4 regions of the Metasolibacillus sp. FSL K6-0083 genome follow, and region 2 is predicted to be linked to each of the others. Evidence: riboswitches for the same ligand, from Rfam matches in the RefSeq annotation. Region 2 holds a riboswitch; each other region holds the start of a gene.
The links. A riboswitch is a leader RNA that binds a small molecule or an ion and turns the genes downstream of it on or off. The one in region 2 is predicted to bind S-adenosylmethionine.
Positions count from the first base shown of each region.

Region 1 (7,650 bases), 450 kb from region 2:
AAGCCTTCCTTCGTACCCTCTAAAATATAATAAGCTAAGCGACCTTCCACTGTTTTTGGAATATCTGCCTCTGTTTTTTCCTTTTTCTTATCGCGATAAAAATCAGTAAAGACCGCAAGTGTTTCATCATTCGTATTGAAAATTAAATCATTCGCTAGCTTAATTTCATTTTCAGGAATTGATGCATATCGCTCCAGTTTTTCAGTGTTAACAATTGCATAATCAAGACCAGCCTGCGTACAGTGATATAAATAAACTGCATTTAATACTTCACGTCCAACAGGAGGTAAACCAAAGGAAACATTACTTACCCCTAGCACTGTTAAGACGCCTGGTAATTTTTCTTTAATCAGACGAATACCCTCAATCGTTTCCTCAGCGGCTCCGATATACTGCTCGTCTCCTGTACCAACAGGGAACATTAATGGATCAAAAATAATATCCTCTGGTGAAAGGCCCCACTTTTCAGTTAACAGCTTATAAGAACGCACCGCCACTTCCAATTTACGCTCACGTGTTACAGCCATTCCTCGCTCATCAATAGTACCGACTACGAGGGAAGCCCCATATTTTTTCACAAGCGGCATTACTGCATCAAAGCGTTCTTCTCCATCCTCTAAGTTAATGGAGTTGATAATCGCTTTCCCTTGCGAAAACTTCAGCGCTTCCTCCATTACCTTCTCATCTGTCGAGTCAATTACAAGAGGCACTTTTATTTTCTTCACTACCTCTTGCATAAAGTCACGCATATCCGCTACCTCATCACGGTCAGGGTTGGCCAAGCAAATATCAATTACATGCGCCCCGCTTTTTACTTGTGCACGTGCAATTTCTGCGGCCTCCTCAAATTTCCCATCAATGATTAAATTTTTAAATTTACGTGAACCAATAACGTTTGTACGCTCGCCGATAAATAATGGACGCATTGACTCGTCGTATTGCAATGGCTCAATGCCTGACACAGCATGTCCTCCGATAGATTGCTGAGGCTGACGTGGTGGGTGACCATCTACCGCCTCGCGAATTGCTGCGATATGTGCAGGTGTCGTACCACAGCAACCACCGACAATATTTAACCAGCCCTTCTCCGCAAAGCCTTGCAGCTTTTTCGATAATGATTCAGGTGTTTCATGATAGCAGCCATTTTCATCAGGCAAGCCTGCATTCGGATAACAGCTTACATAGCTTGTGCTTAACTCTGATAATGAGCGAATATGGTCTGTCATAAACTCTGGCCCTGTTGCGCAATTCAGACCAACTGATAATGGCTTCACATGCTCAATTGAAATATAAAAAGCTTCAATTGATTGTCCTGCAAGCGTTGTACCCATCGGCTCAATTGTTCCAGAAATCATAATCGGGAGCTCTTTTTGTAGTTCCTTAAACGCGCGATTTATACCGATTGTTGCGGCCTTTACGTTGAGCATATCTTGGCTCGTTTCTAATAAAATTAAATCTGCTCCTGCTTCGATAAGTGCATGTGCCTGTACATAAAAATTTTCTTCTAGCTCATCGAAGGTAATACCACCTGTAACCGATAATGTTTTCGTCGTTGGGCCGATTGCACCTGCTACGAAGCGTGGCCACTCAGGTGTAGAAAGTTTTTCTGCTTCCTCTTTGGCAATTTCCACAGCACGTTTATTAATTTCAGTTGCCTTATGCCCTAAATCATATTCATTTAATACGAGGGGCGTACCACCAAATGTATTCGTACTAATGATATCTGCCCCTGCTTCTAAATAAGCACGGTGTATTTTGTGCAAAACATCCGGACGTGTTAGAACAAGATTTTCGTTACAGCCATCTAACTCCTCGCCCCCAAAATCATCATATGTTAAATTTTCATTTTGCAGCATTGTGCCCATTGCGCCATCAATTATTAAAATGCGCTTTGCTAATTGTTCCTCAATCGGATGATTAAACATTTGTTTTAACTCCTTTTTGTGCATCTACTTGTTTCACATAATCCATTAATTGCAGTGTCATATCATAGCGTAAAAACGGTGTAATTAAGTAAATACCGTTGAAGTATTCACAGGCTGTATCAAGTAATTCCTGCGCAATCGCCACACCTTCAGCGGTTGCTCTCGCCTTTTCATCACCGCAAGCTTCCATACGCGCTAGCGCTTCATCAGATAATTTAATCCCCGGTACCTCATGATGTAAAAACTCCGCACTCTTAAAGCTCGTTAATGGCATAATACCAATATAAATTGGCGCTTCTAAATGCTTTGTCGCCTCGTATATTTCAATAATTTTTTCCTTCGTGTAAACAGGCTGTGAAATAAAGTAATCCGCCCCATGCTCGATTTTTTTCTCTAAACGGCTTACCGCACGGTCCAACACCCGCACATTCGGATTAAAAGCTGCCGCGACAGAAAAATTAGCCTGTTTACGCAATGGCTTCCCTGAGAAAGAAATTCCTTCGTTTAACTGTTTAATCAACGAAATGAGCTCCATTGATGATACGTCATAAACGCTTGTTGCCCCGGGGAAATCCCCAACTTTTGTCGGGTCACCTGTCACCGCTAAAATATCGTGCAAGCCAAGTGCATCTAAGCCCATCAAATGCGATTGTAGCCCGATTAAATTGCGGTCACGACATGTCAAATGGGGCAAAGCACGAACCCCGTGCTGCAATTTTAAAATAGAGGCCATCGCAATATTGCTAATACGCGGTGAAGCAAGGGAATTATCGGCCATCATCACTACATCTGCCCCAGCTTCATAGAGCTCCTTTGCCCCCTTAATAAAACCATCAATTTCTAAATGACGTGGCGTATCCAATTCAACAATAACCGAACGTTCGCGCTTTACTTTTATATGTAAAGGCTCCTCGACAGGCGGCTCTGGCACACGCACAAACTCTATACTAACAGGTTTTATTTCTTTTTCGGTCAAAGGTGTGACACCTGCTAAACGCTTCTTCACTGCCTCCACATGCTTTGGCGTCGTACCACAGCAACCACCAATTAATCGAACGCCTTGACCAACTAACTCTACAGCCGCACGTGCAAAATAATCTGCCTCCGACTCATACACAACGCGCCCATCCTCTACATCTAGTAGAGAAGCATTTGGATAAGCAGAAAGAAAGGCGCGCTCTGGCAATTGCACTGTTTCCATCGCTTGAATGGAGTGATACGGTCCTAAGCGACAGTTCATACCGACAACATCTGCTCCAAGTGCATCAAGCTGTGTCAACGCATCATTCAAACGCATTCCGTTTTGTAGGATACCCGGCTCATGCATCGATAATTGGGCAATAAGCACTTTATCAGTTAATTGGCGTAGCATATTAACAGTCGCTGCTAATTCCTCAAAGTCATAGTACGTTTCAAGCAGCAATCCATCTACCCCACCTGCTAACAAACTTTGCGCTTGCTCTTGAACCGCCACTAAAATCTCCTCTAATGTCGCGTCACTTTTTCGAATACCGCGCACACCACCAATCGTACCAAGCACAAATTGCTCACCTGCACCAACAGCCGCCTTCGCTAGCTTCACGGCTGCCTCATTAAATTCCTGCACTCGGTCCTCATAGCCATAACGCGCTAATTTAATAGCGTTTGCCCCGTACGTATTCGTTTGAATAACATCTGCTCCAGCAGCAATATATTCACTATGAATCTTTTCTACAATTTCAGGTCTTGTAATATTCATTTCCTCATGACAATAATCCAATCCATATGAATAAAGCAGCGTACCAATTGCACCGTCCGCCGTTAATACTCTAGTTTGTAATGCTTCACGTAGCCCCATTTTATATCCTCACTTTCCTAATTGCACCTTGATTCTAGATTTTCATCTACTCAAGGCTATAGTTTTGTATATTTGCAAAAATCAAAAAAGCCTTCTCTAAATGTATATTTAAAGAAGGCTCTACTTGTTCACGTCGTTCCTTCTCATCTGTCGGTATAACACCTGCTGGATTTAGCACCTGACATCATTGTTGGTTGCTGAAGCTTCATTGGGCCAGTCCCTCTGCTTCTCTCGATAAGAAATTTTGAATATTTATTAAATTCTTATTGTTCATTATAGAGTAGTGTATCGCATTTGAGAAGTGTTTTTTACGAAACATACGAAATATCCTACTATATCGCTATCTATTCTTGCTTATTCTAGCAATTACCTTCGCTGCTGTATCGCGTCCGTTTTGAATACATGCGCCGATACCTACACCATAATAAGAGCAGCCTGCTAGCAGCATGTTTGGGTAATGTTCTGCCATTTCCTTCTCTACCGCTTTTAGGGCATCTCGATGTGCCAGGTCATAGCGTGGCATTTTATCAATCCACTTTGTAATATTTACTACGCTCGGCTTGTCATCAATATTTAAGCTCAGCTTAATATCCTGTAGAGCAATTTCCGTTAGTTGCTCATCTGACATAGCTGCAAGCTCCTCATAGCGGGGATTGCTATCTTTATAAAATAAACGTACTAGTAAATTGCCGTTCTCTGATGTATGTGCCCATTTACGACTCGTCCAAGTAGATGCATTACATTGCAAGTCGCTATTATGCGAAACAATAAAGCCCGTTCCATCCGCAGGTAAAACAGAGTCTGACACATTAAATCCAGCATAGAGTGTAAGAGCAGAGCCATTTGTAAATTGTTTTAAATGATGTGTCAACTGCTCATTTGTTAACAATTGCTTCACTGTTTCATTCGGTACTGCTAAAACAGCTATATCCGCAGCAATCATTTGTCCAGTATCTAGCATAATTTTATAATGCCCGTCATCCCTCGCAACCGATGTCACTGCTACCCCTTTCATAAACTCCACCTGTGGTAAGCTTTCTTCTATGCGATAAATAAAAGCTGACATCCCCCGTTGGAACGAAATAAACTTTTTATCTGCTGCTTTTTCAAATTGTTCGCGATGCGCTTTAAAGCCAGCCATAATACTACCGTAATTATTTTTATAATCTACTAAATAAGGCAAGGTCGAGGCAATTGACAATTCATATAAATTACCTGAATAAACCCCTGCTAAGACGGGCGCAATTTGCTTTTTAACGATGCCTTCACCTAAAAAATATTCCAAAAACTCACCAATAGAGCTATCCTTTGTAAAACGGTCATTTGCAATCTCCGCATCTTGTAAAACGCGCTGTTTTTCATCATCTGTCAATAATGTACTAGCCATTAAAGACTCCTCGCTCATCGGAATACCAAATGTAGAGCCCGCTGGAATAGCATGTAACTCATTATTTGTATGAATATATGAGATTCCTGTCGCATTATAAACAAGCTCATCCTCAAACTGCACTTCACGTACTAAATCAAGCACTCCCGGATGGCGTGCCACAATTGAATCCGCACCTGTTTCCATAATGAACTCATCGATTTGCTGAGAGCGAATTTTTCCACCTAATTCCTGATTTCCTTCTATAAGAACAAGCCTCGCATCGATATTTTGCTCCTGCACCTGTCGTGCCAAGTAATGCATTGTAGAAAGCCCTGTAATACCGCCACCAATAACTACAATCGTTTTCATTGTTGTCTCTCCTTGCTAAACGTCAATTTCTCTTATTTTTAGTATAGCTGTTTTTACGTTAAATTTCAGATTCGTTCTGTGACAAAAATGATAAGTTTAGCCGGAAATCCATAATTCCCCTGACTATCCAGTATTTGCGCCCGCAAACTATAAAATTCACCAGATTCATTGCTGATTTTGCCTGCAAATATGCTTGATTTGCCCATAAATTTTCCCAATGTAGCTAAGCAAAAAAGCCGATTCGTCACACAAATTGTGGAACCAATCGACCTTTTAACAATAATTAACTTTTACACAAGCTCTTTCGCAACTGTTGCTAGCGAATCGACGGAGTGTGAGACCTCATTAAATGCAGCTCCTAAATCATCGATGACTTGTCCAATAGTATGGACTTCTCGTCCTACTAGACTATTTTTTTGCTGTTGCTCTTCCATTGCTACTAAAATTTGTGTAAATCTCTGCGCAGTTTCTGACAGACTTTGCTCGCCTAAAGCAACTGCGGATTGAATGCGCTGCATAGATGACAAAAGCTTTTCCGTCTGAATATTAGAGCTTTGTAAAAGAGTCGCAACATTCTTAGTAGATAGCTTCGTTTGCTCCGACAAATTTCGCACTTCGCCCGCTACAACGCTAAAGCCTTTTCCCGCCTCACCTGCACGTGCAGCCTCTATTGCAGCGTTTAAAGAAAGCAAATTAGTTTGATCTGCTATGCTAGTTACAATCGCTATGATGCCTTCCATTTCCCTAGAAATCGTGACTAACTCATGAATATCTAGCGCAATTTCATCGACGGATTGAATAATTTTCTCCATTTGCTGCAGTGACCGGTTAATTTGATCATTCCCATCATTAGCACAACTCGTTGCATTACTAGATATTTGCAATGCTTGCTCAGCATAATTCACAACCCCCTCAGATTGCTCATGTAGCTGGCTAACAGCAGCCGAAGTTTGATCTGCAACAGCTACCAAATTTTCTGTAGCCTCTACAATTTGGCAGCTTATATATTCTTTTTGCTCCTCATGTTTAATCTTAGTTTGCTGAACTACGTTTTCAAACTCCTCTAACACAATTTGCTGTTCAAAATTTAATATTTTTGAAACTGCCCGCAATGTAGCAAATTGGTCTTTTGGATGTTCAATCTCTTGTTCTACAATTTCCATTAAATTAATAAATAAGTTTTGAAATGCGCCTATATAGTACTTTGTCGGCAAACCGATATGCACATGTACCTGTGCAATTCGTTGACGCTTTAAAAAAAATTGCTCATCAATTTGACCGCTAAACATCTCGCGAATATGTTTTTTCAACGTCTTTTTTAATCTTTCTACAGAACTATTATCATCAATAATTTTTGTTAAGCTTGGCTCCATACCGATGGCATCGTAAAAATAATCAACAATGGCCTCAATATTTTCCTCCACATATGGCTGAAACGCTTTTAAAAACTTCAAATCATCGTCTGTCATTTGCAGCATTTTTATTTGCTTTGCGATTTTAGAACCTTGGTCTATACGCATTTCAACAGCAAAATGATTGAGATGCATACGTTCATTCTTCTCTTTTTTTCTCAAGAACATAGCAACACCTACTTCTATTATTGTTTTTTATCGATTCCCTCTCTTAATGTGTGAATTTCCACTTGTAAAGCTTTTGAACGCTTATCGAAATAATAGATTCTATCTGCTGCGCGATTTAGGCCTGTATACTCGACTGCTGTCATTTTTACTACATCCTCACAAAATAAACGTAAAGTGCGAATACCCGCCTCCATTTTTCGCACCTCTTTACCGAATGTAATAATACCGTCAGTTGATGCTTGGTCTTTTTTAAGCTGACGTTTATGTGTGAAAATCATTTGATCTAAATGATGAAAGCGTTGCTGTTGCCTTTCCTGCATTTGTTGAAGCGTGACGTTATGTTGCTGTTGATCTTTACTATAAATACTATGTTCAGGTACCCTTAGCTGCTCCATAATTGTACACAGTGCTGTAATATCCTCCTGCTGCTCCAATAAAACTCTTTGTAAATCACGTGTTTCCTGATTCCCTACATCTTGTATTGAAAGTTGCTCGCTCATATTATCACATCCAGACTGTCTTAATTTCATTTATTTAAAGTATAATAATACAGTACTTTAGACAGGGAGC
Region 1 covers NZ_CP152046.1:3,114,021-3,121,670, reverse strand. Annotated here, with positions in the region: gene metH (methionine synthase) at 1-1,925, opposite strand, end outside; gene MHB51_RS14670 (bifunctional homocysteine S-methyltransferase/methylenetetrahydrofolate reductase) at 1,918-3,762, opposite strand; SAM riboswitch class I at 3,903-4,003, opposite strand; gene hemG (protoporphyrinogen oxidase) at 4,103-5,500, opposite strand; gene MHB51_RS14660 (hypothetical protein) at 5,566-5,706, opposite strand; gene MHB51_RS14655 (globin-coupled sensor protein) at 5,791-7,080, opposite strand; gene MHB51_RS14650 (hypothetical protein) at 7,098-7,610, opposite strand.
Region 1: it holds a riboswitch for S-adenosylmethionine, as region 2 does, so the genes downstream of both, MHB51_RS14670 (bifunctional homocysteine S-methyltransferase/methylenetetrahydrofolate reductase) here and MHB51_RS16695 (cyclase family protein) in region 2, are expected to answer to the same signal.

Region 2 (7,650 bases):
CTAATTCTTTATTATTGGCTAAGTTCATCTAATAAAGAGGAAAAGAAACAACAACCGGAGGAAGTTATTAATTTTTTAATGAATTTTATTATTTTTATGTGGATAGGAAAAATAATAATGAATTTCCCACTTTTTATAAAAGACCCTCTTGCTGTTTTGGCCTATCCAGCTGATTCAACTTCGTTTTATTTTGCAATTATAGGAAGCATTTTACGATTAGTTTATCAACGAAAAAAGATACAGCTTCCAATTTTTATAGCTGCCCTGCTTCCTGTTATTTTAGCCGCATCATTTATGTTTGAGTTTATTCAATTTTTGCAGGATAGCAATTTATACTCTTTAGTAAATATGATTTTTTATATGTTTCTCTTAAGCATTTTTTATTACTTAAATGAACGTATGCCAGCGTTAATTTTATTTTTAATTCTTTTAATGAGTTGGTTTGTTGGAACAATGATGATGTTCTTTACACAGCCATACGTATTGTTCTTAGGGTATTTATTATCTTTGCCGTTTATTTTAATATTCTTTTTATTCAATGTTGGTGTACTGATTTATATCCAAATAAAGAGGTGACGAAATGATTATAGAGACAGATACAGTCCTTTTAATAGGAATTTTTTTAGCATTTGGGGCGGGGGCCATTTCTTTTTTATCACCATGTGTATTACCTTTATTTCCTGCCTATTTATCCTACATTACAGGAATTAGTGTGATGGAAATTCAAGCAGAACAAACCGCTGCCATTCGAAAAAAACTATTAAGCCATTCTGTTATTTTTTTAATTGGAATTGGCGTTGTTTTTATTAGTTTAGGTGCCAGTGCTTCTTATTTAGGACAGTGGTTACAACAGTTATTCGTAGGAAATATTGCGTTACTTATACAGCGACTTGCTGGGATATTTATAATCTTTATGGGGTTAGTCGTTACGGGATGGTTAACAATACCAACCTTCATGAAGGAAAGAAGACTCCACTATACAAAAAAATCAACGAGCTATTTAGGGACATTCTTTGTTGGATTAGGTTTTGCAGCAGGCTGGACACCCTGCATCGGTCCGATTTTCGCATCGATTTTGCTGTTAGCTGCAACAAATCCAAGTCATGGTCTTCTCTATACGTTTATGTATGTAATTGGTTTTGCAGTGCCGTTTATTGTTTTAACATTTTTCATCGGTTCATCCAAATGGATTGTAGGCAAAACGGGAATCATTATGAAAGTGGGAGGGATTATGATGGTTCTCATGGGCATCCTTTTATTCTTCGGGCTAATGCCTCGTTTAAGCGCTTTTTTATTAAGGTTAATTGATGGAACATGGCTATCTAATTTAGGATAGGAGGGAGCATATAGTAGTGAAAAAAGTAGTATTAAGCTTATTTTTAATTGCAATGGTTGGTTATGCATTAGTTGAATACATATCAACTCATTCTAGTCGAGTAAGTACAAATACACCTGTTATTTCTTCTAATACTGATATGGAAATTACAGAGACAAATGATGTAGGTATTAGACGTGGGAATATTGCGCCTGATTTTACGTTGGAAACACTGGAAGGTGAGACTCTTTCACTTTCAGAATTCAAGGGGAAAAAGGTATTCCTAAATTTTTGGGCTACTTGGTGTCCACCTTGTCGAGCAGAGATGCCAGATATACAAAAATTTTCTGAAGACGAGGATGTGCTCGTTTTCGCTATTAATTTAACGCATACAGAAGATACTTTAATAACTGTTAATAATTTCATTCAAGATAAAGGGTTCACTTCTCCAGTTTTAATTGATAAAAATGGAGAAGTCGCTGAACTGTTTCGGGTTCAGGCCTATCCGACATCTTATATGATTGATTCAAACGGGAGAATTCAGTACGTGGCATTAGGTGCACTGAATTACGATTTGATGGTTAAAGAGTTTAGGAAGTTAAAGTAATTGGGGGTGTCATTTTGAAGCAAAAGATTTTAGTAGTTGAAGATGACCAAATGATTCGTAATTTAATTAAGATTTATTTACAAAAAGAAGGATATGAAGTGGTGGAAGCAACGGATGGAGAAATGGCGAAGCGTGTATTTCTAACTGAGCATCCATGCTTAATTATTTTGGATTTAATGCTTCCAAAAATCAGTGGAGAACAATTATGTGAGTGGATTAAAGAGCAAGAAAGAAATGAAGTATCTATTATTATGTTAAGCGCAAAAGTACAAACTGCTGATAAAATTCATGGGCTTCGATTAGGTGCAGATGGTTATATGACAAAGCCGTTTGACCCAGAAGAATTACTTGCTCATGTAGAAGCGATATTAAGGAGGACAGGTCAATTTTGCCAAAAAATTTCATACGGTGGTTTATGCATTAAACCAAGAAAGGGGGAGGTTGTTTTATATAATCAAAAAATTCACCTAACAAAACACGAATTTCAATTATTGTATTATTTTATGGAGAATCCAAACATTGTCATACCGCGTGAAAACTTGTTGGAGCACTTATATCCACATCTTGAAAAAGAGGTGATGGAAAGAACAATTGATGCACATATAAAAAAACTTCGCGAAAAGATTGAAGAGAATTCTAGTAAGCCAAAAAGGATTCAAACAGTTCGTGGAATGGGGTATAAATTTGTTACGGAATAAACTGACGTTGTTTTTGCCAAAGAAGTTTTTATGGCGCTTAACTTTAGCGAATAGTTTCATAATCACTGCTTTTATTCTAGATAGGTTCAAGCAATGGAAATATTTGTTTTTACATAGTAGTAATATATAGGGTACAAAGGAATGATTATCTCGAGAGATAATAGGAGTATTTTATATAAAATATGCCGAATTTAGCATATGGAAAGGCATAAAGGGGAATTTGTCCAATTATTGTAGGAGCGATAATTTATCCTTTATCTAAAAAGCACCATAAGAGTAAGAGGAATAAATTAAAAAATTAATTCATATAAAACTTGTAGGATAAGAAGGGATATGCTACAATAAAAAATAATTTCATAGCTTATCAAGAGAGATTGAGGGATTTGGCCCGATGACGTCTCAGCAACCAGCTACATGTAGTATGGTGCTAATTCCAATAGGCGATAGCCTTAAAGATGAGCGTAAACGATTAATAGGAATCGAAGCTCTCTTTGTAAAAAGGGGGCTTTTTTATTTTAAAGAAAGCAGGGATGTACAATGACAAATGATTTACTACAGGCAATTGAAGTATTAAAGGGGAAGAAATGGGTGGATTTAACACATACATTCGGGCCAGATTCCCCTCATTTTTTCATGTTTGAGGATGCGAAGTTTGAAACGCTGTTTTCACATGATGAAGGTTTTTTTGCGCAGCAATTTTCATTCCCAGGTCAATATGGTACACATATTGACCCACCGATTCATTTCGTGTGTGATACACGCTACTTAGATGAGTTAGATTTGAAGGAGCTTGTGCTACCACTCGTTGTTATTGATATGTCAAAGGAAGCGAAGGAGGATAATGATTTCACTTTAAGTGTACAGGATATTTTAGCGTTCGAGGCTGAGCATGGTGAAATTGAAGCAGGTACATTTGTTGCCTTGCGCACAGATTGGAGTAAGCGCTGGCCGGATAAAGAAGCATTTAATAACAAAGATAAGGAAGGGAATAATCATATTCCAGGCTGGGGTTTAGAGGCACTACAGTTTTTATTTAAAGAGCGTAAAGTGAGTGCTGTTGGACATGAAACATTTGATACTGATTCTGCTGCAGATTTCCTCAGAAATGGTAAGCTTGAGGGAGAATATTTTGTACTTGAGCAAGATACGTATCAAATCGAGCTATTAACCAATTTAGATCAGCTTCCAGCAAAGGGAGCCGTTATTTTTAATATCGTACCAAAGCCGGAAAAAGCATCTGGCTTCCCAGTGCGCTCATTTGCAATTTTACCTTAAATAAGGGGGGAGGGCTAAGGAGTTGTCCGAAAAGTCCATTTTGTTTTGACACCGCATTGAAATCAGTGTTTTCATCGCTTCCCTTTTACTGAAGGAGTACACTGCTAAGGCCCATGTTCATCCCATTTTTAAAAGAGGCGTTTTCTATTTATATGAATCAGCATTTTGTGAAACATCATCGCTACTGTCCAAAATGCCGGCTATGCACGGCTTTTTGGACAGCCCCACGCTACCTCTCCTTTTTAAGAATGCACACGTAAAATAGTAATTCTTCTTGAAATAGCCGTTATTTTTTCTCGTTTAGAGTGGCTATAAATTCTTTTGTTGTGTTGTAAATGTATTGGATTTCTTTAGTGGAAAGCCCCTTTAATAGCTCTTGCTGATAATATATCAACGTTTCCTTTGTTTCAATATCTGGTGATTTCGCTACATCCCCAAAATTGAAAAGTTCGTGTAAGTCAATTTCTAAAGCATTAAGTATATTTTCTAAAGTGCTAATTGTTAAATTAGCAACTCCTCGTTCTATTTCAGAAATACGTGGTCGTGTTATACCCGCCCTCTCACCTAATTGCTCCTGAGTAAGGTTTTTACGTTTTCGATAGCGTTTTATTTGAGTTCCCAGTAAAATATTCAGTTTGGACATAGTGTTCACCTCTCCTAGTACTAAGATTAGTGAACTTGTACCAGAAAATATGTACTAATATAGTGTCCTTAATAATGTTATGTATACTATAATAGTTCATTTATGGTGAAAGGGTATTTTAATGATTAGTTTTTAGCAAAAAGTAAGATTTATTTAGTCGATTAATAAGACTTATAAACGAGAAAATTACGATAAAATCATTTTCCATTTGTAATTTTAACTGCTATTAGTAAAGTTATTTGCGACGAGTAACCGCAGGAGTATATTATTTTTATACCGATAGCTACAGAAATCTCCCACTTCTATAAGTGACAAGATGAATGCAAGCATTAGACTTGTTTCAGTGGCTGTTCAAACACCTGCTGATAATGAGGAGCTAAGTACGTCCCGTAACAAGAACTAAGTGTCTAACATCGTGTAGGTCTAAGCGCCAGTGGATGTTACAGATTTTGAAGGGAGCTTTGCATGATGCAGGTCAGTTAGCCGCTAGTGCATGTCGTGATGGTTTTAATTCAACTTCCTTGAAATAATCTGGGAGAGAGGCGTAATTGATAATAGCAAGAAATGGCTTGAAAATCCATGTTTGCAATCTTTTATAACGGCATATGATTTTCTAAACGTTAGCTCTTTCCATAAAAACAAAAAGTGTCTGAAAAGCAGTGCGTTCGCATGTTTTTCAGACACCTTTCTATAACTATGGGAGATTAAGACTTTTTGAAATTTCATTTGCTTCGTGGACGGCACGAACACCGGCAGACATAACTTTGTCTCGAGTAAAACGGAAGCCTGGTCCAGCGATTGAAAGAAAGGCAATCATATTGCCTTCAGAGTCGAGAATGGGCGTGGAGATGCCATTTTCATTTTCATCGAGTTCGCCAAAGGTTGTTCCGAAGCCGCGTTCACGAATGATTTGCAGCTCTTTTTTGAGCTCCTGTGGGTCTGTCATTGTAAAGGGTGTCACTTGTTTTAATGGTTTTTCTAAGTAAATATTTAATTCTTCTTCTGACCAACTGCTTAAAAATAACTTTCCATTAGAAGAAGAGTGTAGTGGTGACATTTCATTTACATAATCTGCAATACGAATACTATGGGATGGATTAATTTGTTCAACCGTCAGTATTTGTGATGACTTAGGAACACCTAACAAGACAGATTCTTGGAAGAAATCACGTAATCGCTCCATACTAGGTAATGCACGACGAATTAAATGACTATAATTATCCGTGTTTGCCGCTAATCGAATGATTTCATAGCCTATTTGATAGCCTTTCGTTAAAGGGTCTCTTTCGATTAAGTTATGGCTTTCTAGTGTTGATAGCATGCGCCAAACTGTAGTACGATTCATGCCTGTTGCACTAACTAAATCTGCTAATTGAATAGGAGAACGATTATTTGCAATAATTTTTAGTAAAGAAATTGCTCGATCCACTGCCTGTACTGTAGGGCCTTCGATTTTATTCATACGATTATTCATAACAAATTTGCTTCCCACCTTTTATTTCATAGTAGTGAAGGTGATTGACTCTCATCAAGTGTTAAAGCCTTTAATAATTGATCAAAAGAAATCGTATCAATTTTTGTATTCGTATCATCATAAATAGTAAACTCTTTTTTACCTGTTTCTACAAACCTTGCGAAAACGTCTTTAACAGAAGTATTTATATGGAATCCATCTTCGAAAAATACGGAGCTTAACTCACTACTGCTCGAATAATTTATTATATCACATAAGCGAAGAAGATTCATACGTCGGTAAATATCGCGATCGCCAACTAATTTTTTGACAAATTCAGTTCGGGGATTTGTAATGATTTCATACGGTGTATCGAATTGTACAATTTCCCCTTTTTCCATAATAATGATTCGGTCTGCTAATCTGATTGCTTCATCTACATCATGAGTGACAAATAGAATCGTTTGCTTCAATTGACGCTGAATTTTATGCAGTTCATCTTGCAGGCTAGTTCGTGTAATCGCATCAATTGCTCCAAATGGCTCATCCATTAGTAAAATCGAAGGATTAGCGGCCATTGCGCGGGCAATACCTACACGTTGCTGCTGACCTCCCGAAAGCTGGTTTGGATAGCGCTTTCTAAATTGATTAGGGTCGAGATGAACTAATATTAAAAGCTCATCTACCCGTTTCGTTATTGCTTCTTGTTCCCATTTTAATAATTGTGGGACAACTGAAATATTTTGTTCTATCGTCATATGAGGAAATAAGCCATTCTGTTGAATAACGTATCCAATTTGTCGGCGAAGCTCCTCTGGCTTAAATTTCATTACATCTTGTCCATTTATTTCAATAGAGCCTGAAGTCAGTTCATAAATTCGATTCGTCATTTTTAATAATGTTGTTTTTCCACAACCAGAAGGACCTAAAAATACGATGAATTCGCCCTCATTAATCGTTAAATTAATATTATTTACGGCAGGAGCTTGTGCATTTGGATATTGTTTGCACAAATTTTTATAGACGATACTCATTTTGAACCTCCATTCATATCAAATAGATTGACGTTAATTATTTTTTAATAAGTTATGTTCTTTTAAAAATGCTGTTGCTACATCTTCTACTTCTTCCTTTGCATCGCCATCAATTTGCCAGTTCATTTTTTGAACCGCTTCATCTGTTAATAATGGAGCAAGTTCGTCTAAGCGCTGTTGGATGGATGGGTAAGCTTTTAAAATATCTTCGCGAATCAATGGGGCAACATTGTATGCAGGGAAGAAGTCTTGTTCATCTGCAAGTAACTTTAAATCGTAACCGCTAATTTGGCCATCTGTACCAATGACTACTGTTACATCAGATTCATCTTCTAATAATGGTTGGTAGCGTAAGTTATAGTCGATTTGGAATTGCTTTTTAAAAGTGAAGCCACCTTGGTCAGCATATAGTTTTTGAAGACCTAATAAGCCATCCTCGCGTAAATCGAATTCTTGTGGGAAAGATAATATTAAGCTATTTGCATTGTCAGCTAAATCACTAAATGTTTCGATTCCGAGCTGTGATGCTAAGTCCTTTTTCATTGCAAAGCCATATGTGCTGTTGTGTGCTGCGGGCTCTAAGTACTCTAAGCCGATTTTTTTGAATTCTTCACGTACATAATTT
Region 2 covers NZ_CP152046.1:3,564,841-3,572,490, forward strand. Annotated here, with positions in the region: gene MHB51_RS16675 (hypothetical protein) at 1-576, shown strand, start outside; gene MHB51_RS16680 (cytochrome c biogenesis protein CcdA) at 581-1,336, shown strand; gene MHB51_RS16685 (TlpA disulfide reductase family protein) at 1,353-1,922, shown strand; gene MHB51_RS16690 (response regulator transcription factor) at 1,937-2,620, shown strand; SAM riboswitch class I at 2,979-3,082, shown strand; gene MHB51_RS16695 (cyclase family protein) at 3,158-3,895, shown strand; gene MHB51_RS16700 (helix-turn-helix transcriptional regulator) at 4,182-4,538, opposite strand; gene MHB51_RS16705 (IclR family transcriptional regulator) at 5,233-6,012, opposite strand; gene MHB51_RS16710 (ABC transporter ATP-binding protein) at 6,039-7,025, opposite strand; gene MHB51_RS16715 (glycine betaine ABC transporter substrate-binding protein) at 7,059-7,650, opposite strand, start outside.

Region 3 (7,650 bases), 1.4 Mb from region 2:
CGTGAATGTAACTATGGTGAGATGATTCAATCACTCATCATTCGTATTATAGAACATATTCCAACAGTAAAGGACTTAGTAAAATGTTTTAGGATATTCGAAAATATACCTATCCGCACGTGGTTCAGACCTATGGAAAAGGCTTTATAAAGAACGTACTGCAGTGGAACGCCTATTTAAAACAATACTTTCAATTAAACAACGTCCGTCATCGAACCGGTAGAAGGACAAAGTTGCATTTCAATCTCGTGATGTTTATTTATAATGCCTGCAAGTTAGTAGTAGATTGTATCAACGTGCAATTAAACAAGTTGCAAGCAGCTGCATAATTTTTAAAAACGTAAGTTTTCACACTGGATCAGTCTAAGCTCCTGAAAAAATCGATTTATGAAATTGATTCACTTTAGATTGATATTAAATGAGGGGGCGTCCAAAAAGCCGTGCATAGCCGGCATTTTGGACGCTGATGATGGTGTTTTGGCAAAATGTTTGCTTCTATAAAATAGAGAGGGTTTTCTTTGAAAATGCTAGACACACAGGGTTTAGCGGTGTTTTTCAAAAATGAAAGAGAAGAAGCAAAAATCCCCCTTTTAATGCGAGTTCTATAGAAAATGATCTTTTTAGACAGCTCCTCATACTTACCATAACCAATATCTAGCTCCTTGTGCAACAATGAATCTATCAAGCCAAGTTTCAAAATTCATAGGTAATCTTTGAATATCGCCTACTTGTACATAGATTAAATAATCCTCTTCTCCATTCACCACTTTTTGCGAGTCAATGAACATGTAGTCGCCATATCCTCGATAAGCACCAATCATAACCCAACTTTTATCATATGCACCTTGATAATATATATTTGTTTTATATTCATCTATATAATTTTGCATTTCATGAATGGTATAGATTTCAAAGTAATCCATACCAAGACCTTCATTATTAAATAATTTCGCTCCATTACTGTGTTGTAGAAACGAACACAGGGCTTCTGGTAAAATATGATGTGGGTTTTTTAAAGAAAATTCTTGTAGTTCTTGGTTTGATATGGGACTATTCCAATCGAATGTTACATTATTTAAGATTTCTCCATTTTCCAATTGTACAGTTAGACGGTTCTCTTGCTCTAACCTTTTCATTAATGATGTTAAAGTTAATTCAATAGACATGTTAAATTCACCTAATTTCTAATAAGCTGTCCACCAAGGGGATACAACACTTCTATGGAATGAATATGGTAGTGGAATTAAATTACTATAATCTTTATTTCCCCCCCATTTACACGGTCTAATATGATGGATTTCATAGTTGTTAGTCCAATTTAAAGCCCCATAATTATTATCATACCATGTTCTGTATCAAAACTTACCTTATAAGTTAGTTACAGGGTTATAATGATTTTAAAGATTATATATCAATATAGGAAATGCGCTGTGTATTACTTTTATTGGGGATTTTTTCATTTCTTTCGCCATTGTAAATTCGGTAGTTCAATTAAGAAAAGGAAAATGCAAGATTTTTCTTAACAAGTTACATTTTGAGAGGGCTGGTTACAATTTTAGCTATGTCGGCGGAGAAACAGTTTCATTAAGAAGTTCTTGTACTCATGAAAATTTAAAATACATAGATAAAATAAGAAGCGTAAAAATTAAAAAATAATAGTTGACTTCTTGGTTTACAATGCTTTATACTCAATCACAACGATGGAACATGAATCAAATACTCTTATCAAGAGTGGCGGAGGGACTAGGCCCTGTGATGCCCGGCAACCGGTAAGCGACGAGCTTACAAAGGTGCTAATTCCTACAGATTCGGATTGGGATCTGAAAGATAAGGGGAGGAAAACTTGCTCATTTGCGAACCCTCTTCTTAGGAAGAGGGTTTTTTGTTTTTCTACCCTCCTCAAAAATCCACTAGCCATCGAAAACATTTTAGGAGGAATCTCATGTCAACACTTAGACCAGAAACATTATTATTACACGGTGGGCAAAAACCCGATCCAGTAACAGGGGCAATTGCCGTACCGATTTATCGCACGACTGCTTATGCATTTAACGATACTGCTCATGCGCAGCGCTTATTTGCATTAGAAGAAGCGGGAAATATTTATTCACGTATTATGAACCCAACTGTCGGGGCATTTGAAGAGCGAGTTGCTTTATTGGAGAAAGGAACAGCGGCAGTAGCGCTTTCTTCAGGAATGGCAGCTATCTCATTTTCTATTTTGAACATTGCAGGTGCAGGGGACCATATCGTATCGGCGGGCTCCTTGTACGGCGGTACTTATAATTTATTTGCTACAACTTTGCCACGTTACGGTATTACGACAACATTTGTAGACGAGAGTGACCCAGAAAATTTCCGAGCGGCAATTAACGAAAATACAAAAGCAATTTTTGCAGAAACAATCGGTAATCCAAGCTTAAATGTGCTAGATATTGAAGCGGTTGCTAAAATCGCACATGAGCATGGTATCCCACTAATCCTTGATAATACATTCCCATCACCATATGGCTCTAATCCAATCGAATTCGGGGCGGATGTTGTCATTCATTCGGCAACAAAATGGATTGGTGGGCATGGCACAACAATCGGTGGTATTGTTGTCGATGCAGGGAAATTTGACTGGACACAGGGGAAATTCCCAGGCTTCACAGAGCCTGATACAACATATCACGGCATCCGCTATGGAGTTGATACGGCAACTGCGGCATTCGCTACAAAATTGCGCGTGCAATTGCTGCGAGATTTCGGGCCAACATTAAGTGCAGACTCAGCATTCAACTTTTTACAAGGGTTAGAAACGCTTCATTTGCGTGTAGTAAGACATAATGAAAATGCTGAAAAAGTAGCCGCTCATTTGCGCAACCACCCATTCGTGGAATATGTAAACTATAACGGCTTTGAAGATACTGTATCGCATTCATTGGCGAAAAAGTATTTGAAAAATGGTTTTGGCTCTATCATCACTTTCGGTATTAAAGGTGGTAGAGAGGCTGGGCGAACTGTTATTGATAGTGTTAAACTCTTCTCGCATGTAGCAAATGTGGGCGATGCACGCTCGCTTATTATTCACCCAGCATCTACAACACATCAACAATTGTCAGCAGAAGAACTTAAAATCGCTGGTGTATCAGAAGAGCTCATTCGCTTATCAATCGGCTTAGAAGCAGTGGAAGATATAGTAGCAGATTTGGACCAAGCGTTAGCATTAGCAGCAAAAAACGCTTAACCTATAGACAAACGCTTGAATACTCATTTGTATAAAGTATCTATATGGTTTTGTTAGATTGTTGCTAAAAATAGGCTGTAGACTGCATCATTTCGCAGTCGCAGCCCCCCTAGCAAAATTAAAAACTCAATACCTAGTATTTTTATAAGAATTATTGACTTCTTGATTTTTCTCAATTATAATAAAACCAATCTACTTGCAGGGAATTAAAATTCTATCAATCTCCAACGGATGTTACAGGATGTGGCGATTTTAAGTAAACTTCCACCGAAAATATTGGAGAAATCTGGGTGGTAGTAAACCGAAGCGTAATTGATAAAATAGGATAAATCAAAGGAGTGTTGAATATGGGACGTACATATAGTGCGCAAAACATAGCATCTTATATTGTGTATGAATTAAATGAGACATACACCTTCATCAATTCACAAGCAATTCAATTATTATTAGCAAATGTTGAAATGATGTGGATGAAAGTGTTTGGGCATAGTGCGTTTTCAGAATCAACATATGATTTATTAAATGGGTACATTGTAAAGGAAGTATATGATGCGTATATCGAGTATGGAAATGACCACATTAAATTGCCAGCGAAAGAATGGTTTTTACGCTATGGGGAGTTTCAGCTTGTTCACCGCACATATGCAGTGCCTGCATTTACAGCATTAGAGGAAAAGATTATGCAATCCATTTTGGAAAACTATCGCCGTCGACAATTAACAGAAGTTAGTTGAAATCTTCCTTATTATAATAGAAGAAATTCCCCCATTTCTTTTATTGATATATAACCTACGGGGCTGTCTTGAAAGTCATTTCTTTCTTGGCAGCCCCATTTCTATATTATTTGAATGTTTGGTGACCTCTCTGAAAAAACAAATGTCTGTTTAGGGTAGAATTTTCTTGTAATATCATAAGTATTGAGCTAGAATCACTATATATAACGAGAACGATATAACAAATAAGTCGTGGTTTTTTGCAGAAAATATATAAAATACACAATTTGATTTTGTAAAAAGCCTAAGATTCACTTGATTAGTTGTGAAAGGAAATTTGGAGGCGAAGGTATAGTGTCAAAAGTGAAGGCAGCCATTCTCGGTTTTGGAACCGTGGGGCAAGGAATTTATCATATACTAAAGGAAAGGCAGCAGGAGCTCCAACAGAAATTAGGGGTGGAGCTCGAGGTTGTAAAAATATTAGTTACTGATGCGAGTAAAGAACGTGTAGCTAACACAATGCATTTGATGACGGAAAGTATAGAGGACGTATTGGCAGAGCCTGGATTACAAGTTGTTTTCGAAGCGATTGTAAATGAGGAGCCAGCGTTTTCCTATTTAAGGCGCGCAGTCGAGCATAGATGCCACGTCATTACGGCCAATAAGGTGATGTTTGCAAAGCGTGGGCAGGAGCTTGAGCAACTTGCTAAGGAGCATGGTGTATATGTAGGGTATGAAGCCTCTGTAGCTGGTGGCGTACCTGTTATTAAGACATTAAAAAATGTGCTGTTAGTAAATGATGCCGAACGAATTCAAGGTATTTTAAATGGAACAACGAACTATATTTTAACGAAAATGCGTATAGAAAATGTATCCTTTGAGGAAGCTTTAAAGGAGGCACAACGACTTGGCTATGCAGAAGCCGATCCATACAATGATGTGTCGGGGCAGGATGCCTTCAAAAAGTTAATGATTTTATCTAGCTTGGCATTTGGTGAACAGCCTAATTGGTCGGAGGTAGAAGTAATCGGTGTTGATGCAATTTCCCAAGCAGATGTGCAGGAGGCACAGGCGAAAGGGCTACGTTATCGTCATGTTGCGGAAATAGAACGCTTTGCAGACGGAAAAATCGTTGGTAAAGTAATACCGTTATTAGTGAACAAAGAGCATCCGTTATACGCTATTGATGATGTTAATAACGCTGTGGCTGTTGATACAAATTATATTGGGACAATTACACTTGTTGGACCTGGAGCGGGAATGTATCCAACTGCAAGTGTGATGGTAGAGGATTATGCAGAAATAATGACAAAAAGTGTAAGTCAAGTTATCCCGATTTAAGTAAGGGGCGGTGTTGTCTACAAAGGCAGCACCGCCTTTCTTTTAGTATAGAAATTCTCCACTTTAATTCTGGGGGTTGGGCACCCTTTAGTCTTCATCCTTCACATCAATATCTTCGGGGATGGGGGTATTACGCCAAATATCAATTTCCTCTTTGATACGCTCGATTTGCTCGTGGTATGCCTCGAACTGTCCACTGTTGATTAAAAATTGCTCACCATCATGCACGGCTTTAATGTGCCCATTGTGAATATAATATAAAATTTGTTCTTCTGGCATATTTAAGTCTAAGGCTGTTTGAGCTACAGTTTTATACATAAACGACATTCCCTTTCCATTTCTTCAGAAAATCTTAAGATTTACGTTAAGCAATACTTCATTTTTATCCTTTATTATAACATTATAAGAGTTTGCAGCGAGGTGAATGATATGACGAAGTTAACGATACTAGTCGTGGATGATGACCAAGATATCCGAGATGGTATAGAAATTTATTTAAAAAATGATGGCTATCAAGTTTTGAAGGCTGGCGATGGTGTAGAGGCGTTAGAAATGCTGTCACAGCATGAGGTACATTTGATTGTTTTAGATATAATGATGCCGAATATGGATGGTATTACGGCGACATTTAAAATCCGAGCTGAACGAAATATCCCAATTATTATGCTTAGTGCGAAGGCTGAGGATACGGATAAGATTCATGGTTTGTCTGTTGGGGCGGATGATTATATTACAAAGCCCTTCCATCCTTTAGAGTTAATGGCTCGGGTAAAGTCGCAGCTACGTCGTTATGTCGAGCTAGGAACATTTCAAAATAGCGCAGCGCAAATTGAAGGGCTAGAGTTAGATATAGCAGGTCGACAAGTTTTGAAGGACGGAGAGCCTATAAAGCTGACGCCAATTGAATATAAAATAACAGAACTATTGTTAAAAAATGCTGGTCGTGTTTTTTCCATTCAAGAAATTTACGAAATGGTTTGGAACGAAGAGGCGTATAATGCTGAAAATATTGTCGCAGTACACATCCGAAAAATCCGCGAAAAAATTGAAACAGATCCGAAAAATCCACATTATTTAAAGGTTGTTTGGGGACTTGGCTACAAAATGGAAAAGTAATATTGCACTGGTATGTACGCTAATTAGTGCAGTTGCTAGTCTAATTGGTCTTATTTATATCGGGATGTTTCTATGGGCGACAAGAGCGGATTTAATCAATACATTGCAGTTATTACGAAAGCTTTTTTAGGAGGAAACGAAATGAAGAAGGGAAGAGGCGCCCTAACGCTACTGCTCATTTTTTGGACCATATTTTCGTTATTTTCCTTTTTGGGAAATGCGAATACGATTATCGGTAAATCATTTATTACTTCCCGAGAATTCGAGTGGCAGTTGCAGCAATATTATGAAGATTTATATAACAATGTGTTAATGTCTTTTGATGCGGAGAAAGCAAAAAAGCAAATAAAAGTAACACAAAATGAAATTAATTATTATCGTAATTACTATGGTTCATTAGAGGAACAGGTTGAAAATCTTATTAGGCAATATCAAGACCGCCTAGAAGATAACACAGACTCTGCGTCAGCATCAGTTGAAGTAAAAGAAGTGCTAAAGCAGGAGCGTGATCGTAAAATCGAGGAGGTAAAGAAAAATTTCTCGGACGATGCACATGTTGAGGCGAAAATCCGTGCAATAAAGGAGCAAATTATTGATAATTATGCTGCTAGCAAGGAGCGTCAAAAACGAGAGTTCCTATCATCCAATAGTTATAAAATGTTTAGCTACGATTTAGTAGATGTGAATACAAAGCAACGTTTTACAAATAATAATATTGCCGCAACGGCGATATTTGAGGAGCATTTTTTAGAGGAAAACTCCGAGTATTTTGTACCACCTTTAAATAGAAGCATAGGCGAAGTAATTTTGGAAAGCACTTCCGAAGGAATCTGGGAAGGTGTTTCTGAAGTAACATCGGATACGGTTGCGGAAAATGTTCGAAGTGAAGTAGTGATGGAAGTTTACACAGGCGAGTATATTGAAGAGGATTTTGCGTTATTATCGCACACGATTCCGATAACTATTGAGCTACCAAAGTTTACAGGCACGATTACATTGCCAAAGACGGCTTTAAAGGATTCGGAGCTAAAAAGAAATTATGAGGGTTTTGAAGCTTTTAAAGTTCTTTCTTATATCATATGGGGAACTGGTCTTTTAACATTATTCGTACTATTCTTTTTTATGCGACCTAAAAGAGCAGAAATCGAGGCATTATTACTAAAAGTGAAGCCGTTATTTAACAAGCTACCAATTGATGCGGCAATTGCTTTGACATTATTAGGTGGGATGCTATTCATTGACATCGTTGAT
Region 3 covers NZ_CP152046.1:2,157,315-2,164,964, reverse strand. Annotated here, with positions in the region: gene MHB51_RS10055 (hypothetical protein) at 1-150, shown strand, start outside; partial or broken gene MHB51_RS10050 (IS5/IS1182 family transposase) at 116-329, shown strand; gene MHB51_RS10045 (SMI1/KNR4 family protein) at 639-1,166, opposite strand; SAM riboswitch class I at 1,720-1,834, shown strand; gene MHB51_RS10040 (O-acetylhomoserine aminocarboxypropyltransferase/cysteine synthase family protein) at 1,943-3,229, shown strand; gene MHB51_RS10035 (hypothetical protein) at 3,577-3,963, shown strand; gene MHB51_RS10030 (homoserine dehydrogenase) at 4,297-5,283, shown strand; gene MHB51_RS10025 (DNA-binding protein) at 5,371-5,601, opposite strand; gene MHB51_RS10020 (response regulator transcription factor) at 5,713-6,399, shown strand; gene MHB51_RS10015 (hypothetical protein) at 6,377-6,529, shown strand; gene MHB51_RS10010 (HAMP domain-containing sensor histidine kinase) at 6,610-7,650, shown strand, end outside.
Region 3: it holds a riboswitch for S-adenosylmethionine, as region 2 does, so the genes downstream of both, MHB51_RS10040 (O-acetylhomoserine aminocarboxypropyltransferase/cysteine synthase family protein) here and MHB51_RS16695 (cyclase family protein) in region 2, are expected to answer to the same signal.

Region 4 (7,650 bases), 280 kb from region 2:
CCGAAATTATTCCATTAAAAACACAGCTAAAATCATTAGCAGATGTCAAAGTGTTAAGTGCACAATTTACGACATTATTTATGCTAGCAGGGCATTATATGCTATACGCCTATTTAACAGCCTTTTTAGTAGAAGCTTTTGATTTAAGTGCCTCATGGATTAGCGCTTGCTATTTATTATTCGGCGTTTCTTCTGTTAGCGGTAATGCGCTAGGTGGCTGGCTAAATGATAAGCTAGGCACGAAAAAAACGATATTATTTGTCGTAGCCTCATTCACTGTTGTGCTACTTCTTATTCCATTTACAATCATTGCATTACCGTTATTTTTAATTATCACAGTATTTTGGGGGGCACTAAGCTGGGCATTGACACCGCCATTGCAAAATTATTTAATCCAAATAGCACCGAAAACATCCGATATTCAGCAAAGTTTGAATACCGCAGCATTACAAATAGGCATTTCAATTGGTTCAGCAGTTGGTGGCATCGTATTTGCTTTCACTTCATCTGCCATTTACTTATCTATATTTGGTGCCATTTTTGCTATCGCAGCTTTAGGCTGCGCAGCAATTTCTTTAAGAAAATCCCCTGCGACACAAGCGGTTCAGCATAGTTAAAACAAAAAGCTACCAAAAGCAAATCATACACTTTTGGTAGCTTTCATTATTCCCTTATGATTTTCCTTTGTTACGTTCAACCCAGAAATCTGCATTTTTAATACCCAGCTTAGTAGGGTCAAATTGTGGGTCTTTTCCTTCTTTTTTCTGTCTATCATAATCTTTTAATGCAACAATTGCTGGTTTCATAACGATTAAAATCGCAATGACGTTTACCCAAACCATTAATCCTAATCCAACATCCCCCATAGCCCATGCTAAATCTGAAGTACGTACTGTACCTAAAAAGGCTGCAATTAAAATGGCGAATTTAGCAATCCATATACCAATTTTCTCCGCTGTTCCAGAGAATAAATAAGCAACGTTTGTCTCAGCAATGTAATAATAAGCCATTATTGTTGTAAAGGCGAAGAAGAATAATGCAATCGCTACGAATGGTGCACCAAAGCCTGGAATAGCGCTTTCTACAGCATGTTGTGTATAAGTAGCCCCTTCTTTAATTGATTGTGCGTATGAAATTTGAGCGTCACCTGTATAATTATTTTGACCAAACTCACCCGTGTAAATCGTCGGGTAAATTTCATATTCTGCTGATTCATGCTGAACAACGATTTTATCCCCTTTTTCATCATGGACATTGTACATACCTGTAAATAAAATCATAAACGCTGTTGCTGAACAAACTAATAATGTATCAATATAAACAGATGCTGCCTGTACAATCCCTTGCTTAGCAGGATGAGATACTTCTGCTGCTGCTGCAGGGTGAGCACCTGTACCTTGACCAGCCTCATTTGAGTAAATACCACGTTTAACTCCCCAAGCAATAGCCGAACCTACGATTCCGCCAAAAATTTCTTGAGCACCAAATGCACTTGAGAAAATTAAACCGATAACTGTTGGTATTTCTGAAAAATTCATCACAATAATGATAAATGCCATAATCATATAAGCGGCAGCCATAAATGGTACGATAACTTGTGCCGCATTCGCAATTGATTTAACCCCACCAATAATAATTGTGCCTAATAAAACGATAATAATAACACCAGTAATCCAAGGTGCTAAACCAAAGGCATTTTCTACCGCACCTGAAATCGCATTAGATTGCACACCAGGCATTAAAAATAACATTGCAATTACTGCTATAACTGCAAATAATACACCAAACCATTTTTGTCCTGTACCTTTTTCAATATAGTAGGCAGGACCACCGCGGTATTCTGTTTCTTTTTCTTCTTTATAAATTTGCGCCAAAGTAGATTCAACATAAGCTGTTGCGGCACCAATAAAGGCAATAGCCCACATCCAAAATACAGCACCAGGTCCCCCCATACCAATCGCAGTTGCTGTACCTGCGATATTACCTGTACCTACGCGTCCTGATAAAGCAATAGACATCGCTTGGAATGATGAAATACCCTTATCAGATTTCTCCCCTTTGAACATCAACACAAACATGTCTTTAATAAGGCGTACTTGTAAAAAACGAGTAATAATCGAGAAAAATAGTCCAACTAGCAAAATAGCATAAATAAACCATGGTCCCCACAAAACATCATTTAAAAAACCTACAACTGACTCCATCAAAATCCCCCTTTGAAACAATGTATTATTTTGAAATTTACTATATTACATATACATTTTTTATGCAATACATTTTTTAAAAGATTCTAAATATTTCGTGTCCCAAAATTCTGAAAAGTTAGATTCCATAAGCCTTTAAGCCAAAAAAAGTATACTAGAAATACATCTAGCATACTCAATTTTCATCTATTAAATATTTTAATAAAGCGTTTCCAATGCCTATTTTTCAAATAAAGTCAACATTGTATGTAAAGTATTTTCACATGACACAACCCGCAAAATTTATTATCAAATAAATATTTTATTCTAGTATTTTTACATCGTTAAATTATATAGCCTAACGAGCGCAACACATTATTCATAAAATCTTTTGTGTATAAATATACTTCTTCTCTTTCCATTTCAAAATATAAACTGTGCTGACAATCCGACCATTCTTTATATTGAAAATGAGTTAATGGTTGTTGTAATAACCAATTTTTTGATACTTGTATATCGGTAATTGAATCCCTTTCTCCCGTCATCATTAAAATAGGTAAATTCGGAAATTTCACTTCTACATTTTTTAAACGCTTCAGTAGCTGTTGCAAATCTTTATACCACTTTACTGTAACAGTTGTATTATGAGGAACATCATCCTTTAGCTCCTCATATACCTCATAATTTCGAGACATCCGTTGCATCGTAATATCATGCTGAAGCTTGACACTAGAAGTCAACGCACTAATACTTGTTAATGCATTTGACATTTTACCAGGCTGTAGCTTGAGCTGTAGCCAAGGCGACACAAATATGGCGCCTGCACATTCTAATTTCTTTTTTTGTAAAACATTCATTAATACTGTTGCACCTAAACCATTCCCTATAACAAATACAGGTAAGTTTTCAGATAACCCTATTTCTACCAACTGTTTTACATAGTCCTCATATTTAAAAAAATCCTCATCATGGTAGCCTCTATTCTGTGCCTGTTCTCCATGGCCTGGCAAATCTCCCATTACAACGTGAAATCCTGCACTACGCAGCTTTTCAATGAGCCAAGCATACCAGCGATGATGCTCATATGCACTATGGACAATTGCCACAACTGCCTTTGGCTGCCCATCAGCCTCCCATTTCCACATTGCAATCCCTCCTACATTCTAAAACTTAAATTTATTGTTATCCTACTGTCGCTCATTATATACATTTATCCTATATTAACACTGAAGATTCATTATATCTTTTATTACGATTGCTACAATAGATTCTTCTATTATAATCGGTTTTTTAAGCATTGTTTAAATTTTATTTTCTATTTTTCTCTACTTTTGATACGATGGTTGCATAGTGTGTATAAAGAAAGGAAGCGTTTTTATTATGATTTACCCATATAAAGGGATACTACCCAAAATTGATTCCTCTGCATTTATTGCAGATTTCGCTACGATAACAGGCGACGTTACAATTGGAGAGGAATCGACAATATGGTTTAATACAGTTATTCGTGGTGATGTAGCAGCAACAATTATTGGCAAACGAGTTAGTATACAAGATTTGAGCTGCATACACCAAAGTCCAAATAACCCTGTAATTATTGAAGATGAAGTAACGGTTGGTCATCAGGTGACATTGCATGGCTGTACCATTCGCAAACGAGCACTAATCGGCATGGGCTCAATCATTCTTGATGGAGCTGAAATTGGAGAAGGTGCGTTTATTGGTGCGGGCAGTCTCGTTCCCCCAGGTAAAAAAATACCACCAAATATGCTCGCAATGGGGCGTCCCGCAAAGGTCGTACGCGAAGTAAATGCAGAGGATCGTGAAGACATGGATCGCATTATTCGTGAATATGTAGAAAAAGGCCAATATTATAAATCATTGCAAACAAATATGTAAAGGGACTTTACATATTTGTTTGCAACGAGGATAGTAACAATTTATTGTTACTACCGCAGGAGCACACCCTCCCTTGCGACGAGGATGTTGACTATTCATTGTCAACACCACAGGAGCACTCACTTCATTTGCTTCTGCATCTGGCACCTTGCTATCGCTATAAATAAGATTTGTTACTACACTTCCGCTCTGAATCTATATAAAAAAAAGAGCTGTCTGAAAGCAGCGCGTCTGCCTGCTTTCGGACAACCCCTTCACTATTATTTCACTAATAATGCTGCTTTTTCCTTTAATACGTCTGCTTTATCTGTTTGCTCCCAAGGTACATTCAAATCTGTACGACCGAAATGTCCATAAGCTGCAGTTTGTTTAAAGATTGGTCGGCGTAAATCTAACATTTTAATAATACCTGCTGGGCGTAAATCAAAGAGCTCACGGACCCATTCTACAATTTGAGAAGATGGCACTGTTCCTGTACCAAATGTATCTACAGCAATTGATACAGGCTGTGCCACACCGATTGCATAAGCAAGCTGTACTTCTGCACGGTCTGCTAAACCAGCAGCAACGATATTTTTTGCCACATAACGCGCTGCGTAAGCCGCAGAGCGGTCTACTTTTGTCGCATCCTTACCTGAGAATGCCCCACCACCATGTCGCGCATAGCCTCCGTAAGTATCCACAATGATTTTGCGACCTGTTAAACCGGCATCGCCCTTTGGTCCACCGATAACAAAGCGACCTGTCGGATTAATAAAATATTTTGTTGCTTCATCTAATAGCTCAGCTGGTACAACTGGTGCAATTACAACACGCTTTAAATCTGCTTGAATTTGCCCCAATGTTACTTCTTCATCATGCTGTGTTGAAATAACAATTGTATCTACACGTACTGGTACATTATTTTCATCGTACTCAACCGTTACTTGTGTTTTTCCATCTGGACGTAAATATTTTAATTCATCTGATTTTCGCACTTCTGTTAAACGGCGCGCTAGCTTATGCGCCAAGCTAATTGGTAGCGGCATTAGCTCTGGTGTTTCGTTACATGCATACCCAAACATTAATCCTTGGTCACCTGCACCAATTGCTTCAATCGCCTCGTCTGACATTGAGCCTTCACGTGCCTCAAGAGCTTGGTCTACGCCTTGTGCAATATCAGGTGATTGTTCGCCAATTGCTACAAGCACTGCTAAGTTTTCAGCATCGAAGCCATATTTACCACGCGTATAGCCAATCTCTGCTACAGTGTCACGTACAATTCCTTTAATATCTACATAAGTAGAAGTCGTAATTTCTCCTGCCACTAGTACTAGTCCTGTCGTTACCGTTGTTTCACATGCTACACGAGCATTTGGATCTTCAGCTAAAATGGCGTCCAAAATTGCATCTGAGATTTGGTCGCAAATTTTATCTGGATGTCCTTCGGTAACACTTTCAGATGTAAATAGTCTACGATTTGTCATTTTGTTTCCTCCTATAGTTCCTGCGAATATGATACGGTACTCCTTACCCATGTCAAGCTTTTAAGGCGATGCTTTAATATAATAGAAGAGTATTTCATCCATTCTTTATCAAACTTCGCCGCTTCGGCTTTTACAGACAGTTAATGATTCACTACACTTTTGTGCATCAATCGTTTTCATAATGGCTGCCCATGAATATGGAATCAACTCAAACCATTACCGCCTCTTAACATAAGGTTTTTGAAAGGTATAGTCATAAAGAAAAGTTTTATCATCGTCTTAAGTTTAAGGCTGTCTTGCTGTTTAAGCATTTATCTATATAATAGTAAGCGTTGCGAATCGTTTCAAGCGCAGTGCTAGACAGCTAGTTTATCAACTAGGTTTTTCAATGACGAACTTTTTTAGGCAATAAAAAAACCTTTCACTCATAAGCATGAGAGAAAGGATTGTATTTTCGTTCCCTTTCACTCTTATCGTTCAAGGAGAAAGCTCCTTGCATCAGGTTGGCACCAACGCATGATGTGAAAAGTCATGCAGGTTGCCGGGCTTCATAGGGCCTGACCCTCCACCAGCTCGGGATAAGAGTATCCGTTCAATTTCATATAATACATAATTTTTTTTGCGCTGTCAAATACTATACACATCCATTCATTTTTTCCGATTTACCGACTAAAAATTTCATAAATTTCTCTCGAATTAGTATAGACTATTTCATTTAATGTGTTATACTTTTTGTAGTTAAAAGAAATGAATTCCCACCAAACTTGGGAATATTATAAATAAAAGGATGGTTTTAAGCGATGAATTCAGTAGAAATTGCAAACGAACTGAAAGATTTATTAAACGGTACAAATATTCATGTTCAACTTTCTGTTCCACAGTTAGTAGAAAAAGCAACATCTCGTGGAGAAGCAATTCTAACTGTTGACGGTGCATTACGTGCTGAAACAGGCAAATATACTGGTCGTTCTCCTAAAGATAAATATACAGTAGAAGAAGAAAGCACGAAAGATAAAATTGACTGGGGAAAAGTAAACCGTCCGATTTCTTCTGAAGTGTTTGAAAAACTATATGTAAAGGTAGTTAATTATTTAAAAGAACGCGACGAGCTTTTCGTATTTAATGGTTTTGCTGGTGCAGATAAAGATTCACAAATCGGTATTAAAGTTATTAATGAATATGCATGGCATAATTTATTCTGCCATCAATTATTTATCCGCCCAACTGCCGAAGAGCTTGCTACACATACAACAGACTTTACAATTGTTTCTGCACCAAACTTTAAAGCAGATCCAACTGTTGATGGAACAAATTCAGAAACATTCATTATTGTTTCATTAGAAAAGAAAGTGATTTTAATCGGTGGTACAGAATACGCTGGTGAAATGAAAAAATCTATTTTCAGCATTATGAATTATTTATTACCAGAGCAAGATATTTTATCAATGCACTGCTCAGCAAACGTTGGTGAAGCGGGCGATGTCGCTTTATTCTTCGGCTTATCTGGTACAGGCAAAACGACTTTATCAGCAGATAGCGACCGTAAATTAATCGGTGATGACGAACACGGCTGGTCAGACAATGGCGTTTTCAATATTGAAGGTGGTTGCTATGCAAAAACAATTAACCTTTCAAAAGAAAAAGAACCTGAAATTTATAATGCGATTCGCTTCGGCTCTGTATTAGAAAACGTTATTGTAGATGAAAATACACGTATTTGCAACTATGACGACGGTTCGTTAACAGAAAATACGCGCGTAGCTTACCCGATTGAGTATATTGAAAATATCGCAAAGCCCTCTGTAGCGGGACACCCACAAACAATCGTGTTCTTAACTGCAGATGCATTTGGTGTATTACCTCCAATCTCAAAATTAACAAAGGAGCAAGCGATGTATCATTTCCTAAGCGGCTTCACATCGAAGTTAGCAGGTACAGAACGTGGCGTAACAGAGCCAGAACCAGTATTCTCAACATGCTTCGGTTCTCCATTCCTACCGCTTCCTGCAACAGTTTATGCAGAAATGTTAGGTAAGAAAATTGATGAGCACGGCTCACAAGTATTTTTAGTAAACACTGGTTGGACTGGTGGCGAATATGGC
Region 4 covers NZ_CP152046.1:29,787-37,436, reverse strand. Annotated here, with positions in the region: gene MHB51_RS00175 (MFS transporter) at 1-617, shown strand, start outside; gene MHB51_RS00170 (alanine/glycine:cation symporter family protein) at 672-2,204, opposite strand; gene MHB51_RS00165 (alpha/beta hydrolase) at 2,528-3,328, opposite strand; gene MHB51_RS00160 (gamma carbonic anhydrase family protein) at 3,564-4,082, shown strand; gene metK (methionine adenosyltransferase) at 4,343-5,548, opposite strand; SAM riboswitch class I at 6,016-6,133, opposite strand; gene pckA (phosphoenolpyruvate carboxykinase (ATP)) at 6,349-7,650, shown strand, end outside.
Region 4: it holds a riboswitch for S-adenosylmethionine, as region 2 does, so the genes downstream of both, metK (methionine adenosyltransferase) here and MHB51_RS16695 (cyclase family protein) in region 2, are expected to answer to the same signal.